4 regions of the Rossellomorea sp. KS-H15a genome follow, and region 2 is predicted to be linked to each of the others. Evidence: riboswitches for the same ligand, from Rfam matches in the RefSeq annotation. Region 2 holds a riboswitch; each other region holds the start of a gene.
What was found. Region 2 has a riboswitch for S-adenosylmethionine ahead of M1J35_RS11075 (2,3-diketo-5-methylthiopentyl-1-phosphate enolase). Riboswitches for the same ligand answer to the same signal wherever they lie in the genome.

Region 1: linked by a shared signal. The riboswitch ahead of metK (methionine adenosyltransferase) and the one ahead of M1J35_RS11075 (2,3-diketo-5-methylthiopentyl-1-phosphate enolase) in region 2 are both predicted to bind S-adenosylmethionine.
Region 3: linked by a shared signal. The riboswitch ahead of M1J35_RS22850 (YezD family protein) and the one ahead of M1J35_RS11075 (2,3-diketo-5-methylthiopentyl-1-phosphate enolase) in region 2 are both predicted to bind S-adenosylmethionine.
Region 4: linked by a shared signal. The riboswitch ahead of M1J35_RS22160 (homoserine dehydrogenase) and the one ahead of M1J35_RS11075 (2,3-diketo-5-methylthiopentyl-1-phosphate enolase) in region 2 are both predicted to bind S-adenosylmethionine.

The regions. Positions count from the first base shown of each region.
Region 1 is NZ_CP096886.1:4,075,803-4,080,015, reverse strand. It holds gene pckA (phosphoenolpyruvate carboxykinase (ATP)) at 1-812, opposite strand, end outside; SAM riboswitch class I at 1,132-1,275, shown strand; gene metK (methionine adenosyltransferase) at 1,492-2,694, shown strand; gene M1J35_RS20895 (gamma carbonic anhydrase) at 2,808-3,323, opposite strand; gene M1J35_RS20890 (alpha/beta hydrolase) at 3,408-4,211, shown strand.
Region 2 is NZ_CP096886.1:2,158,955-2,163,167, reverse strand. It holds gene M1J35_RS11085 (methylthioribulose 1-phosphate dehydratase) at 1-506, opposite strand, end outside; gene M1J35_RS11080 (2-hydroxy-3-keto-5-methylthiopentenyl-1-phosphate phosphatase) at 503-1,162, opposite strand; gene M1J35_RS11075 (2,3-diketo-5-methylthiopentyl-1-phosphate enolase) at 1,162-2,373, opposite strand; SAM riboswitch class I at 2,480-2,582, opposite strand; gene M1J35_RS11070 (pyridoxal phosphate-dependent aminotransferase) at 2,631-3,815, opposite strand; gene M1J35_RS11065 (carbon-nitrogen family hydrolase) at 3,937-4,213, shown strand, end outside.
Region 3 is NZ_CP096886.1:2,863,477-2,867,689, forward strand. It holds gene M1J35_RS14550 (sulfate permease) at 1-761, opposite strand, end outside; gene M1J35_RS14555 (phosphoadenylyl-sulfate reductase) at 819-1,517, opposite strand; gene M1J35_RS22850 (YezD family protein) at 1,621-1,776, opposite strand; SAM riboswitch class I at 1,854-1,959, opposite strand; gene M1J35_RS14565 (MaoC/PaaZ C-terminal domain-containing protein) at 2,125-2,529, opposite strand; gene M1J35_RS14570 (MaoC family dehydratase N-terminal domain-containing protein) at 2,526-2,975, opposite strand; gene fabG (3-oxoacyl-ACP reductase FabG) at 3,000-3,758, opposite strand; gene M1J35_RS14580 (acyl-CoA dehydrogenase family protein) at 3,780-4,213, opposite strand, start outside.
Region 4 is NZ_CP096886.1:4,301,205-4,305,417, forward strand. It holds gene M1J35_RS22155 (aspartate kinase) at 1-194, opposite strand, end outside; gene M1J35_RS22160 (homoserine dehydrogenase) at 243-1,490, opposite strand; SAM riboswitch class I at 1,623-1,733, opposite strand; gene M1J35_RS22165 (DUF2254 domain-containing protein) at 2,035-3,375, shown strand; gene M1J35_RS22170 (hypothetical protein) at 3,422-3,682, opposite strand; gene M1J35_RS22175 (helix-turn-helix domain-containing protein) at 3,711-4,213, opposite strand, start outside.

The DNA.
Region 1 (4,213 bases), 1.9 Mb from region 2:
TAGCATCCGCCTTCGATATTGAATACGCCGTTCGGGGACCAGCCGTGCTCATCATCACCGATCAAGCGGCGGTTTGGATCAGCGGATAAAGTCGTTTTCCCTGTACCGGACAATCCGAAGAACAATGCTACATCGCCTTCACGACCTACGTTCGAAGAGCAGTGCATGGAAAGGATGTCGGATTCAGGAAGTACATAGTTCATGACCGAGAAGATGGATTTTTTCATTTCACCGGCATATTCGGTACCGCCGATCAACACGATCCTTTTTTCAAATGAAACGATGATGAACGTTTCAGAGTGAGTGCCATCCACTTCTGGATCAGCCTTGAAGTTCGGTGCTGAAATGACGGTGAATTCAGATTGATGATCTTTTAACTCCTCTGTTTCCGGGCGGATGAATAATTGGTGGGCAAACAGATTATGCCAGGCAAACTCATTGATCACCTGGATCGGTAGTCTATGTTTCGGGTCGGCACCTGCGAATCCTTTAAATGAAAATACTTCTTCTTTTTCTTTTAAGTATTCGATGACTTTCGTATATAATTTATCGAACGATTCCGATGAGATCGGCTGATTGACAGAACCCCATTCGATTTTATCTTTCGTCGTTGGTTCTTCAACAATAAATTTATCTTTAGGAGAGCGTCCTGTGTATTTACCAGTTTCTGCTCTGATTGCACCTGATGAAGTTAAAACGCCTTCATTTCGTTGAAGGACCTTTTCGACTAGTTGAGAAACAGATAATTGTTCCTGGATGTTTTGACCATTAAGTAATTCCGTTAATTCATTAGACATGCTCACTGAATTCATTCGAACCCTTCCTTTATATAAATTTATTTAAATGGTATCGTTTACTTTACAAAAATAGTATAACACAATCAAGCTATTAGTCTATACTATTTATTTAATTTTATAATGTGTCTTCATTTTGTCACATTTCTTGACCGAATAAAGCATGTTTCTTCTTATTTATATGAAATGCACCTCGCAATGTTTAGCCTCATTACCCCATTAGGTTATGTAGATGATAAAAAACAGGCTGAAACCACGAAATGAATGGTTAAACCTGTCATTCAAAAAAAGTTGACACCACTTGTCCTAACCGTTATCATTGTTCCTTGAACGGATACTCTTATCCTGAGCTGGTGGAGGGAGCAGACCCTATGAAACCCAGCAACCTGCTAAATAGTGAATGGATCCATTTCTTTAATGAATCCGATTAAGCGAAGGTGCTAAACTGAGGCAAGGTCTCTAAAACCTTGAACGATAAGAGAGAAAAGGCGCGGCTATGATCTGAAACCTTTCCTCTGAAACTTTTTTCCCCGAGGAAGGGTTTTTTCTGTTTATAGTGGACCACATGCACATAAATCATGATTTATTTATAAAAGAATCATGTTTACTTCATACTACTTAGGGAAATGAGTACCGTATCTGTTTACTGTTTTGTCAGAAGAATCGTTCTGACAAATATGCTTAAGGAGGAACCTTGATGTCAACTAAACGTCGTCTGTTTACATCTGAGTCCGTAACCGAAGGACATCCAGATAAAATTTGTGACCAAATTTCTGATTCAATTCTTGATGCAATTCTGACCAATGATCCGAATGCACGTGTAGCGTGTGAAACGTCTGTCACAACGGGTCTTGTGCTTGTTGCCGGTGAAATCACTACGAATACGTATGTTGATATTCCGAAAATCGTTCGTGAAACGATCCGTGAAATTGGCTATACACGTGCGAAATACGGCTTTGATGCTGAAACATGTGCAGTTCTGACTTCCATTGATGAGCAGTCTGCCGATATCGCTCAAGGTGTCGATCAGGCCCTTGAAGCCCGTGAAGGTCAAATGACGGATGAAGAAATCGATGCAATCGGTGCAGGTGACCAAGGATTGATGTTTGGATTCGCTTGTAATGAAACGAAAGAGCTTATGCCTCTTCCGATTTCCCTTGCCCACAAAATCTCCCGTCGTTTAACAGAAGTACGTAAAGAAGAGATCCTTCCTTACCTTCGTCCGGATGGAAAAACACAAGTAACCGTTGAATACGATGAAAACGATAAGCCGGTCCGTATCGACACGATCGTTATCTCTACTCAGCATCACCCTGAAGTGACGCTTGAGCAAATCCAACGCAACCTGAAAGAATATGTCATCGACCCGGTTGTACCGAAAGAACTGATCGATGAAGAAACGAAATATTTCATCAACCCGACTGGCCGCTTCGTAATCGGTGGACCACAAGGTGATGCAGGTCTGACAGGACGTAAAATCATCGTTGACACTTATGGTGGATACGCACGTCACGGTGGCGGTGCCTTCTCTGGTAAGGATGCAACGAAAGTGGACCGTTCAGCGGCTTATGCAGCGCGCTATGTAGCGAAGAACATCGTGGCAGCGGGACTTGCTGAGAAATGTGAAGTTCAATTAGCGTATGCAATCGGTGTGGCGAAGCCCGTATCCATCTCCGTTGATACATTTGGAACAGGGAAAGTGTCAGAAGATGTATTAATTGACGTTGTGAGCAATAACTTTGACCTTCGTCCTGCAGGAATCATCAAGATGCTTGACCTTCGTCGTCCGATCTACAAGCAGACAGCTGCTTACGGACACTTCGGCCGTAACGATCTTGATCTTCCTTGGGAACGCACGAACAAAGCAGATGCGTTGAAAGCAGAAGCATTAGCTGAATAAGGAAAGATAGAAGAGACCAACACTTTTTGGGGTGTTGGTCTTTTTGTTGATGATCAAAAGAAAATCTTCCATGAGTATTCTCAAGGAGGATGGGGTATCCCAAGTATAGGAAGTTAAAACGGTTTGATGTTCTTATAATATTGTCCTTTTTCTGCGTATTCTCTTGAAATGCGCTTCATTTCACTGATATCGTGCTCATTGAGCTCCCTCACGACTTTTGCCGGCCGTCCGAAGGCAAGGGTATTTGGCGGGATGACTTTCCCTTGTGGGACAAGGCTTCCGGCTCCGATGAACGCCTCTTCGCCGATTTCGGCATTATCAAGGATGATGGAGCCCATGCCGATCAATGCCTTTTTCCTGATTTTACAGCTATGTAGGATCACCCCATGGCCGACGGTCACTTCATCTTCAAGGATAAGAGGGTTATTTGGACTCTGATGGAGAATGGAGTTATCCTGTATATTTACTTTATCCCCGATTTTTGTGGGAGCGACATCCCCCCTGATGACGGTATTGAACCAGATACTTGATTCTTCACCGATCTCCACGTCCCCTGAGATGGTGACATAATCGGCGATGAATGCCGAACGGGCGATGATGGGTTTCTTATCATAATACGGATAGAGCATTTTTTACTACCCCTTTCAATAATATTTATTATAATAATGGTAGCAGAATTCATTCATGGAGAGAACTACAAAGGAGGAATTGCCATGTGGAAATGGGAATCAGATCAAGAGGCAAAGGCAGTCATCGTCATCATTCATGGAGCGATGGAACATCACGGAAGATATGGTTGGCTCATTGAAATGTGGCGTGCATCAGGCTTTCACGTCGTCATGGGTGACTTACCCGGTCAGGGAATGACGTCAAGAAGCCAAAGGGGACATATCGATTCCTTTGATGAATACATTGTGGAAGTGAAGGACTGGGTCCAGGCAGCCTATCAATTTGAACTGCCCGTCTTTGTGATCGGCCATAGTATGGGCGGGCTAATCGCCATACGACTCCTGCAGGAATCCCATGTGAACGTAGCAGGTGTCATTTTATCCTCGCCGTGTTTAGGATTGGTTACGACCCCGGCTAAACCGGTCGAGCTATTATCCCTCGGTTTAAATAAAATCGCTCCGATGGTGAAGTTCCCCTCAGGATTAACCATCGATATGGCGACCCGAAACGCAGATGTCCGGGAAATCGACAGCAATGATACGCTTTATATCACGAAAGTATCTGTCCGCTGGTACAGGGAGCTTGTACAGGCGATGAAGCAAGCATTTGCCAACCTGGAAAAAATGCCAGACGTCCCATTGCTTGTGATGCAGGCAGGGGATGATAAAATCGTCGAAAAAAAGACAGTGAAAAAATGGTTTAATGAGCTGTCATTATCTGAAATGCATTACAAAGAATGGCCAAAGTGCTATCATGAAATTTATAATGAACCTGAAAGAGAAGAGATCTATGAGTATTCTAAGATCTTCATTGAAAGCAGATTGAAAGCGCTGGGATACATTTTGTAAAA
Region 2 (4,213 bases):
TTGCGAATGAGTACGGCCCCTTTATCTCCATTAATGAAAGGAAGGAAGGAATCCGCCAAGGTTGGGATATGCGCATGATTATGGATGATGGGTATCGAGAGGGAATCATGTTCATCCCATTTGTCCCAGGCTTTAATCAGTTCCTGGTTTCTGAATGTGATGACACCTTCATCCCCATACAGTTCACTGATCACATTGTTGGCAACAGTATGGACATGCAAGCTGCATCCCGCTGAACTCCCATTGAATATGTGACTGTGGAGAAGGGTTTCGGCTGAGGGACGCAGTTGGGTTTCCTCCAAGGCCTCACCCTGTGCATTCACAAGGAGGAAGTCCTCTTTCGTGTGCTTTCGCTTATCCTTTCCACTTGCTGTAACCAGGAAAGATACAGGCGATGATTCCACTCGTATCGCCAGATTCCCACTGGTTCCCATAAACCAGTCCCTCTCCGCCAATTCTCTTTTGATATCAGCGAGCTCTTCCCATTCGGATTGATACGACTTCATATTGTCACTCCTTTTTCTATCACATTTATGCAATCGTGAAATGTTTCAAAAGGATGATACGGGATTTCCTTTTCTTCACACGTACGTGCGAGATAGTCCCTTGCGAGTACTGTATCGCCAAGCTTCGCCATCTCAATGTCTGTAACAGAGTCCCCTATTACAATCACCTCATGATCTTCCAGGGATAATGCCCTCAGAATGGAAGGCTTACAGCATCCACATCCTTTGTTTTCACAGTGCACGTCACATGGATATGGCCAATGAATGGTTATGTTCGAATCGTTAAAGATCGCTTCGTTACAATATACAGCCTTAAAAGGCCCGAATTCTTTCAGTAACGGGTGAACGAAGAAGTCTATTCCCCCACTCACAATATACAGGGGAATCTCATTGACTTTTGTATAGTCCACGAATTCCTTGAAGCCTTCACGAATAACCGCTGTTTCCATCAAATACTGAATCATCTCGTCTTTCTTTGAAGAAGGAATGAGTGAGAACAACTTGCTTACCCCTTCTTTGATCGAGATCGAGTGGCTTAAAATGTCCTCTTTTACAGGCTCCCATTCCGGTGGGGCAAAGGCTTTCATCAAAGAAATGATATTATCTGTTTCTGTGATCGTCCCATCAAAATCACAGAATATCACTGGAAGACTCATTACACCTTTACCTCCCCTCCCCATAGGGACAGGGCTTTCTTCAGTTCTTCATAGGTTTCGGCTGCTTCCTGGAGTGACCTTCCGTCTAAAACAGCATCGATCGCTTGGCCAAATGCCCTTCCTCCCCCACTTGCACCGTCCGGGTGACCGTGAATGCCTCCTCCGGCATTGATGACACAATCTGTCCCGAAATCTTTTACCAAAAGGGGTACAAGAGCCGGGTGTATGCCTGCTGATGGAACTGGCAATGTTCTCTTCAAATGTTCGTCATTCTTTGTTAATTCATGGCTTATGGATAGGACGTTGTCCTTCTCTAGTGCCACACTACCGTACGGAGATGGAAATAATGAAAAATCAGCCCCGGCCATCCGCAATAATTTACCCAACCATAAAGAGTAGCTCACTCCATATACTGGAGACGCTGCAACAGCCCCGGCAAAGGCAGGATGAGCCATGATCGGCAATGAAATCTCAGGGTCCTCCCTCAATTCCTGCAGAACATCGAGACCGTAGGAAAATACATTGAATAAAAGAGCATCTGCCCCAAGCTCCCTGGCTTTTCTTGCCTTGTCCCGTAACTGTGAGGTTTTCCCTGTCAGATTTATGGCATACAAGGTTCTCTTACCCGTTTCTTCAAAGACATTGTGCAACACTTTTTTTCCTAATCTCACTCTTTCAAAAAATGGAGTCAAGGAATTATCAAATAATATTTCATCATCTTTTACGACATTGACTCCGCCGAGGGCCTGAGCTCTTAACTGATTTTCAAGGAACGTGAGATCCCTGCCGATCACCCCTTTGAATATGCTCATTAACAGCGGTCGACCATGAACCCCTGTTAATTCCCTGATGCCCTCTATCCCAAAACGTGGACCGGGAAATGACTTTTTTAAGTCTTCTGAGAACTCCAGATCCAGTAATTTCACTTCACCATCGAGAGAAAGTTTGCCGAATACCGTTGTAAGGATAGCCGGAATATCATTGGAATAATTATGACCGGGATACCCAATCTTCACCTCACCCCAGGAGCCTTCGTCCTCCCTCTCTTCCACAGAAACGACTCTCCCCTTGTATTTTCTTAATTGTTCCTGTTCCAGTAGCGGCAGGTCCGTCCATGATCCGACCGTGAGTCCCAAAGCAATCCCTTCTGCCTTTTTCTCGTATGAACCACTCTTTCCCTTTAGTCGATATGTTGCAATCACTTCGCTCATTCATATTACCTCCCTATGTAAAAGCTCTTTTCCGCGTCTTGATTTCATCATGCCGGCAAACAAAAAAACCTCTTCCAGATAAGAAGAGGTTTACATTCGGCACTCTTTCTTATCTGTCAGCTGTATAGCTGCAAGAATTAGCACCGTGCTTAAATAAGTCGGTTGCCGGGCTTCATCGGGCTGGTCCCTCCGCCTGCTCTTGATAAGAATTTCATTATATTAATTCAGTTGGATTATTGCACCAATTTCAGCATATGTCAATCCCTTTTGTGAAATAATTCTAAACTTTCTATACGGGAAATCGCCTCTTTTATCCGTTCATTTGTCGTTAAAAGACCGACCCGTACATACCCTTCTCCATATTCTCCAAATCCTACACCAGGAGCAACGGCCACTTTGATTTTTTCAAGTAAATAGGTTGAGAACTCAACAGATGTGAACCCTTCCGGCACCTTAAGCCAGGCAAAGAAGGAACCTTGTGGGGCTTTTACATCCCACCCAATTCCCTGTAGACCCGAGATCAGGAGTTGTCTTCGTTCTTCATATGTGGCAACCAGTTCCGTTACGCAATCCTGGGAACTCAGTAAAGCCGTAGTGGCTGCTTCTTGAATCGCGCCGAACAGGCTTACGTAAAGGTGATCCTGGAGGAGATTGATCGCTTCAATGACACTCTTATTCCCAACGGCAAAACCGACTCTCCAGCCTGCCATATTATAGGTTTTCGATAATGTATATATCTCAATCCCGACATCCTTTGCACCATCCGTCTCAAGAAAGCTCAAAGGCTTCTGTCCATCGAAACCGATCGCCCCGTAAGCAAAGTCGTGCACCACACAAATATCATGCTTTGAAGCAAGTTCCACCGTGTCCTCGAAAAAGGATTTTGTGGCGGTAGCACCCGTTGGATTATTGGGGTAATTGAGGAACATTAATTTCGCCCTTTCCCATTCTTCACGGGAATGGACACGATAGTCCGGAAGAAACCCATTCTCCTCTTTCAACGGCATCTTGATCATACTGGCTTCTGCCAATGCGACCCCCGATACATAATCCGGATAACCTGGATCCGGGACAAATACTCCATCCCCGGGGTTCAATAAACATTGAGGGATCTCCACCAAACCTGCTTTTCCTCCAAAGAGAACCGCTACTTCGGTTTCGGGATCTATCTCCACACCGTATTCCCGCAAATAGAAAGCTGCAATCGCCTCCTTAAAGCTCGATAAACCACGAAATGGAGGATATTTATGGTTAGAAGGAGATTGAGCCGCTTCTGTTAGTTTTTCCACAATATGTGGAGGGGTCGGCTGATCTGGATTTCCCTGTCCCAAATTAATGACATCATGCCCCTCATTCACAACAGCATTCACAGTTCCTGCAAGGGAAGCGAAAAATTGTTCAGGTAATGATTCCAAGCGTTTTGCTTTTTCAAAGTGTTTCATACATTCACCCACTCATTTTTTTGAAAATTAATTACTTTCAAATTCTAGTCACAAATGATATAACGGAACATAAAGAATGTAAAGGAATAAATGACAAAAAGTACATACCGAGGTGAAGGTAATGATTCAAAAGGTGGGTCTCGCCCAGATGGATATTGTGTTTGGGAATCCTGAAGAAAACAAGATGAGAGTGGAACAGTGGGTCAAAAAAGCAAAGGAGGAGGGATGCGGTGTCGTCGTTCTTCCTGAACTCTGGACGACAGGTTATGATCTTACACGGATAGATGAGATCGCAGATGAGGGAGCCGAAGATTCTTCCTCCTTCCTGACTTCCCTGTCAAAAAAATATTCCATTCACATCATAGGAGGCTCTGTTGCCAATAAATCAACAGATGGAG
Region 3 (4,213 bases), 700 kb from region 2:
GAAGAGGACGTAACCTGAGTCAGAGGGATCGGCAATCCATACAGAGAGCTCAAGATGACGAGGAAGGCTCCTGTTGAGGAAATGACAATTCCTTCAGCTTTAGAATATTGCGTAATTTTCTTGCCGTTTGTTTCGACTACTTTCTTTCCCAGTAAAACAGCTCCCAGTGCAACAAATGCACCACCAATCAAGATTCCACGTGAAGGTGATATCAGCTCTGCCCCCACCAAAGGACCAACGGCATTGGCAACATTATTCATGCCTGCTGAGAAAGCTTCAAAGAATCCAGCGATGATCAACAGATAAGCAAGCCACTGTTTATCAAAATGATACCCCCGCTTTTCAAGCTGAACTAAACCCAATCCTGCAAGCCATGTTACGAAAAAGGCGATGACAGGGACGATCACCCAGAAAGACATGATCGTAATAAGTGATTTTACATACAGAACCTGATAAGCTACCCCGACTCCTACAACCGCGCCAACCGTTACTTCACTCGTAGATAGCGGAATGCCGATCACATTCGCAAGAAACAATGAAATCGTTGCGGATAACAAAATAATGAGAACGACCTTTATCGACAATAGATTCTGTGGGATGATCCCAGAACTGATTGTCTTTACAACCTCTCCACCACCCAGAACCGCTCCACTCAGGACACCTGCCGCGCATATCCATAGCGCTGTCCGGATGTTCTTTATTGCGCCTGCACCATATGCCACTCCCATTGACGCTGCCGCTCCGCTGGCACCAATGTTCATGGCGAAGAACAAGCTGATCAGAAGGGCCGAGATTTCAAGCAAATCCCGTCACCCTATCTAATGGAGACCGCATTCTGTCTTTCCTTTTCCTTTCCATCTTCCGGAGCGAAGATCATTGACATCAATAGCCGGTGTGGTGCAATGGAAGCAGCCAATGCTCGGATACCCTTGATCGTGAAGGGGGTTATAAGAAAGATTATGCTTATGGGTATAACGCCAGATCTCCTTCCACGTCCAGTGAATCAGCGGACAGATTTTAACGGATTGAAATTTGTCATCTTTATTGATGAATTCAACATGTTGTCTTGTTGGGGATTGTTCCCTCCTTAATCCTGAAATCCATGCGTGCCCCTTGGATAATGTTTCTTTTAACGGGTCAAGCTTCCGAATTTGACAGCATTGGTTTGGTTTGGTTTCCCATAACTTATCCCCATATGCCTCTGCCTGCTCCTTGAGGGTCAACTGAGGCTTTTTCATATGGATGGTCAACTCGGGATACGCCTTCTTCACTTTCTCGATGATTTCATACGTTTCCTTGAAATGAACCCCTGTATCAAGGAATACAATGGTTGCCTGCGGTTTCACCTTGGATATGAGATCGATAAGCACAATGCCTTCTATCCCGAAACTGCACGCATATACAACCTCGTCACCATAATGATCATATGTCCATTTCAGGACGTTAAGCGCTCCTTTATAGACAGGATCCACTTCAAATTCCATGGATGCCTGTTTCCAAGTCTGATACGTTAACATAGTACACCCCATTCCCTGACGCTTATCCAAAGAAAAAGAGGCGGTAACAAAATATAAGGAGTCCCTATATTTTTGCTACGCGCCTCTAGTTTGTCTAGTCAGCTTATTTTATTCGGACTTTCTCATTTTTCTCTAATTGAATGACTTTTCCATCCTGTACGATAATCGTGATTGAACCAAAGCTCATGGTTTCAAGCATGGACTGGATTTTCTCTGCTACCAAGTCAAACTGTACATGCTGGTTCTTCTCTTTTTTCACATGATACCCCCAATTTTCTTCTTATCCAGATCAGAAAAAAACAACTTCCCATTTTGGAAAGTTGTTCAGGTAAGGTTACCTTATCTTCCAAAATGACTTCACATTTTGCTGGAATTAGCACCTTACAATACGTAGGTTGCTGGGCTTCGCAGGGCCAGATCCCTCCACCACTCTGGATAAGAGTTATTCATTTTAATATTCTAAATAATATCACAATTACAGCAGAAGTCAACCCGAGTTTTTCGATCGGATTTATGTCTTTTGTCTTATTTTATTCAAACATCATTCCATACATGTTTATTCGATTGGGGGTGGTTCTACGACAATTTTTCATAAAGCATTGCGCAACTATTCAAGGACCCTAAACGCGACGTTACCCTCAATTACGTTCTTCCCGGCTTGTTTTGTGGCTAAAACCTTAAAATGAAGGAGGTTTTCCTGTTTGTCCGTCAATTCTGCCCGTAATGTCACCACATCATGTAACATGACCATCCCTTTAAATCGTACCGAGTAATCCTGGATAAACCCTTCCTCATAGTGTGGGCTGAAAAGTTTGGACACATTGCCCATCGTCCACATTCCATGAGCGATGATTCCTGGAAGACCCAGCTTCAAGGCTTCATCATCGATGGTGTGTATCGGATTGTAGTCTCCGGAAGCTCCTGCGTATTTGATCAGGTCCATCCTCGTGACCGGAGCGAGTTCAACCGGGGGGAGTGTATCTCCTATTCCGAATGATTGTAGTATTGTCATTTACTCAACCTCTTTCTGACTTCTTCTGTAATAATGACAATCGCCTGGGAAGTGAAGATTCTTTCCCCACGAGAATCTTCCCCGACATCTTCGATGACAAGGAATCCCAGTTTCCCCCCGGTACCTTCCCGTTCATAATAGTTTTTTATTTCCGTATAACATTGAATCGTTTCCCCTACCTTCAAAGGTCTTTCATAATGAAAGGATTGTTCACCGTGAATCAACCCATCATTCGGTAAATGAAAGCCTTCGATCGAACCATAGTCGAATACTCTCGGAAAGGTGGGAGGGGCAATGTTCCCCCCATAAGAGGAGGACTTCCCGGCATCTTCATCCACATAAAAGGGATGGGGATCGCCAATGGCGTCTGCAAATTTCCGAACCGCTCCTCTTTCCACTGCATTTCGGGTGGAAGTAGACCTCTTTCCGATATAGGATTCAAACATATTCTTCACCTCTTTCTTCTTTATTCAGGCTTTCGGCCCTCCAGCAACGTAGAGAACCTGACCATTGACGAATGAAGATTTTTCATCTGCAAAAAAAGCGACGGCATTTGCAATATCTTCAGGAGTCCCGCTTCTTCCAACAGGGATTCCCTGGAGACTTGCTTCCACTAATTGATCGAAAGTGATCCCGATCCGTTTCGCAGTTTCTTTCGTCATATCGGTTTCAATAAAGCCCGGTGCTACAGCATTCGTGGTGATTCCGAATGGACCAAGTTCTATGGCAAGGGTTTTCGTCAAGCCTTGAAGACCTGCTTTAGCCGTTGCGTAGTTTGCCTGCCCGCGATTTCCCAATGCTGAGGTGGATGAAATATTGATGATGCGTCCGTACTTTTGTTTGACCATGTATTGTTGGGCTGCCTTCACTACATTGAATGAACCCTTTAAATGCACATCCATGACCGTCTCCCAATCGTTTTCGGTCATTTTGAATAACAGATTATCCCTGATGACCCCTGCATTATTCACCACAATGTCCAGGGAACCAAAAGATTCATATACTTCCTTCATAGCATTTTCAACTTCCCGGGATTCTACGACATTTGCCACTTTTGTATACAATTCATATTGTTTAAATACCTCACTCGCTTCATTCAACGCATCCTCATTGACGTCGATGATGGCCACCTTGGCCCCTTCTTCAGCCAGTAATCCGGCAATTGCCCTGCCGATCCCTCTGCTTCCACCTGTAACTAAAGCCACTTTTCCTCTGAATCGCTCTCCCATTTCGTCTGCCTCCATTTCTGTTTATACAAATTGCCCAAGTTTCACATGACCTTTTAATAAGTTCCTTGAAATGATCAGTTTTTGAATTTCATCGGTTCCATCATAAATGCGCCATAACCTTGCCTCCCGGTACCATCGTTCGATCGGCAGCTCTCTTGTATAGCCCATACCACCATGGATCTGGAGGACGCGATCTACGACCCGATTCCCCATATTGGATCCATATAGCTTGGCCATCGACGCAACGTGACGATTGTCTTCCCCTTGATCGAGTGTGAATGCTGCATTTAGCACGAGCCAGCGGGCCGCTTCAATTTCCACGGCTGAATCCGCAATCTGCCACTGAATCGCCTGCCGGTCCGCGATAGGTTTTCCAAATGTTTCTCTTTCTTTCGAATAGTCGATGGCCATTTGAAGAAGTCTTTCTGCTGCTCCCACCGCCTGGGCCCCAACAA
Region 4 (4,213 bases), 2.1 Mb from region 2:
TCCCTTTTCCGGGGAACATCAGACAATTCTCCCGCAAGCTTTACAAGGGCGTCCGTCGTTTTATCCATGGCCGATACAACCACCACCACGTCATGCCCTTTCTCCTTTTCCTTCAACGCATAACCTGCTACCCGTTTAATTCGATCCGCAGAACCTACAGAGGTTCCACCAAATTTCTGAACGACGATACTCAAGTGATCCCCCTACTTTCTATCAGATCTGTTGCTTTTTTAATAAAATCGTCAGGAAACCGCAATCCCTTCTTTCACTGCATTTTCAAGTGGGATTTCGTCCAGGATGGACACTGCCTGGATCTGTTCCTGTGATGTAAGAACTGATTCTATGTCCTCTTTCCTGCCTTCTACAAAGACATACAGGAAATCGCCAAGCTGAATGCGGTCTTTCAGTGTGAACAACGGAATCCACCTTTGATAGTCTTCATTTGCAGGAACACGTAAGACCCATTGGCCTGTGCTATCTTCCAGAACCTCTCCATTGTGTACTGCACTTTCAGGAGATGCCGTGTATTTCCCTTGAATCAGTGAAAGAAAGTCCTCCACCATGGCACTTCCTGTCGGACATTTACCGGCGCCTGGCCCAAGTAGTGTGATTCTTCCTACGAGACTCCCTTTTAATGAAATCGCATTTTCCACATCCTCCACCCCGTAGAAAGGATGGGTGTCGTGGACGAGGACCGGCTCTACTTCACCTTTGATCCGATTGAATCCGTCACGTTCCAATGAACCTACGTGTTTAAAGCGCAATCGGAAGGACTCGGCTGCCTGCAGCCATTCTGCCGTCAAGTGTGTGATCCCCCTGCGTCTGATATCCTTCCAATCCGGCTGTCTGCCAAAAGCGGTCTGACTCAAAATCAGCAATTTATAAAAGGCATCATATCCTTCGATGTCGCTCGTCGGATCCGCCTCTGCGTACCCCTTTTCCTGGGACTGCTTTAGAGCGGTCTCAAAGGAAAGACCCTTTTTTCTCATTTGGGACAAAATGAAGTTGGAAGTCCCATTCAATATGCCTTGGATGCTTTTGATTTCATTTACCTTCAGGAGCTGGCGGATCGTGCCGATGACCGGGATCCCTCCGGCTGTTGTCGCTTCGAAACCAACGGATACAGTGTGACGTTTTGCTTTCTCCATAAGGCTGGGGCCGAATTTAGCAAACATGACTTTATTGGCCGTGACGATGTGAATTCCCTTCTCCACCGCTTTCGATAAATACGTGTATCCCGGTTCTTCTCCTACAATCGCTTCAAAAATCACATGAAGATCCGGTATGTCGAGAATGTCCTTGAATTCTGTCGTAACCTTAATGGACGGATCAATTTCCCTTTGTTTAACCGGGTCCTTGATGAGAATCGCCCTCACCTTCACCTCTTTCCCGAGTGTTTCCTTCAACCTGTCCTGGTGAGTATCAATGGCTTCACAAACCCCTTGACCGACAGTTCCAAAGCCCAGTATCGCCACATTTATCGCTGACATCTTTTTAGCCTCCTTTTTGTCGTTTGTATCGCATTGCTTCTTTCTGAAGATCCACCGGGCATGGTGGAAAGAATGAGGGTATAAAGAAAAGCCCTCTTCTTGTAAGAAGAGGGCTTAGTGTGTATGCTCCTCCCCTTATCTTCCAGATTCACATGGAATCTGTAGGAATTGGCACCTTTACAGACTGATCCTGCAGGTTGCCGGGCTTCATCGGGCCTATCCCTCCGCCGCTCTTGATAAGAGATATAACGTTACGTTTTCACTTGATATTTGAGTATGAATTGGATTATATAGGTGATTCATTCCTCCGTCAATACCATTTTCGGTATTTTTAAAAAATTCTTTCTAATTTGTCAGACACCTAATTTCACATGGGTTTACTGTGATTTCCTTTGAAACATCCACCCTCTATGAATCTATTTTTGAAATTCAGGTTTTAACCTACACTGGCAGGGAAAACTAATCCATATCCATTTACTAGAAAGGAACCGTTTCAAACATGTTTAAAAAAATGCTCCCCCTTTCCATCAGAAAATATTTGCTCATGTCCAAACGTCAACGCATGCATGAAATCCGGCTGACCATATGGTATATGCCTTTCTTGTACATATGTCTTGCCGTACTGCTGGTAGCCATTACCCTATACTTGGATCTCTCATTGGAAATCTCACAGTATACGTTTGATCTATTAAGCATGGATGCCTCTGTCACCCGAATCCTTGTGAGCACCCTCATTGGTGGCGTTTTGACGCTCAGTGCCTTCACGCTTAACTCCCTCTTAGTCGTGTTGACGACGTTCAGTGGACAATTTTCGCCAAGGATGCTCTTGGATTTCATATCGGACAGGCAGACGCAGCACGCCCTCGGTATATTTAATGGCAGTTTTGTTTATGTCCTCCTTCTCTTTTTGTTTATCGGCAGTTCAAAGAAGGAGATGTTTGTCGCTGCACCCATGATGACGATCTGCCTTGCCTTTCTATCAGCCATCACCTTCATCTTCTTCATCAACCATGCGTCTACCTGGATGCAGGTCCATAATATCACGTACAATATGAAACAAGTTTCTGAAGTGATGATCCACCAGACACTGAAGAAAGATTTAGAAGCACATCGCACCACTGAAGATGGGGACATCATGGAGGAAGAGAAAAATAACATTCTTCATGTGAAGGCTAAACACTCCGGCTATATTCAATTAGTAGATTTCCAGGGAATGATTCAACTCGCACAGAAAGAGAATTTTGTCCTACAGCTTCATTATAAAGTGGGCGATTATGTACTTGCCGGGAATGAAGTTCTGAGCTTATGGGGGCCGAAGACAGACAATATCTTCACTGATTCATACCTGCAATTCATTGAAATGGGTCATAAAGAGACAGAAATCCAAGACCTGCAGATGGGGATCCACAAACTCGCAGAGGTGGCGATTAAATCCCTGGGGAATGACGATCCCAAAACGGCTTCGAACACGATCGACCAGATGGCCGATCTGATGCTGACGGTGGAGGATCAATTATCCTTCACACCCTATTTAATCGACCAAGATGAAAGGATACGGGTCATCCTCCAATCGGAACCATTTGATTATTATCTCTATCGTGGATTTGGTTATATTCGACACTATGCGAAAAACAATCACTTAATCATAACCGAAATCGTACGTGCACTGGCACTTTTAGCCGAATCCATCCAGCCTTCGAAGCACAAAGATCTTTGGGAATTCGCCTGCAACACCATCGATCATATCGAAAGGGAGGTCATTTACGAATTAGATAAAACCTTTCTTCTTCAAGAGGTTCATAAGCTTGCACGCCTCACCGGCCACTTCAGGGAATATAAAGAAATCGAAGATAAATTCTATCCGAACGCAAACAAAAATACGTAAAGAAGCTTCATTTCTCTCAGAGAGAAATGAAGCTTCTTTACGAGAGTCATATCCACGTTTCGACAATGCTGTCATCTTCCCCTTGAGCTTTCGGTACAACGGAGAATCTTTCAGGGATTTCACTTCTGACCGCTTCTAAAGTTGGTCTCATCAAAATGTTATGGGTCGGCTGGTTCACATCGAATAGTCTTGCTACAAACATGCCTTGATAATCTTTCGGACTCTGATAGATACAGATGATCGGCATTTTATAATCACTTAAGGCCACCTCATCGAATGACGAAATTAATCGATCCGGGTTTTCCATCCTATCTCTCCTTTACAGGGTATTGTGATTAGCTGTTAACGCATTCTTTTTCTTTAACCATTTTCCCATTGTAGAGCTTTTGAATATAGTAATTACACTCGGAGTATTGCCCTTCTTCCTTCAACAATGGGATGATGACATTCTCCATATATTGATAATATGCTTCTTCCCCTTCATGAACCCTGATACCAAGCATCGTAAATAGACACTCTTTGCAGGAATCTTTATTGGCGGTTGCATAACGGAGTCCTTCCTCTATTAACGTTTCCCATTTTTCAAGTACCGGCCCCTCTACATCCATGGAACTCTCAATATAGCCAAAAAGAATTCTGACATAGTCTTCTGTGGGTGACTCATGTTTCAATAATCCATAAGCGACCTGATAGGCATCCCGTGCTTTTCTATCCTGCATCAAGTCCCGATACAACCCACCTAAATTCAGATAAAGAATGGCTTTTCTTCCGTGATCATGCAGATTATCACAATGCTGAATCAACTCATCATATTTCTCTACTATTGACTCGAGAACTT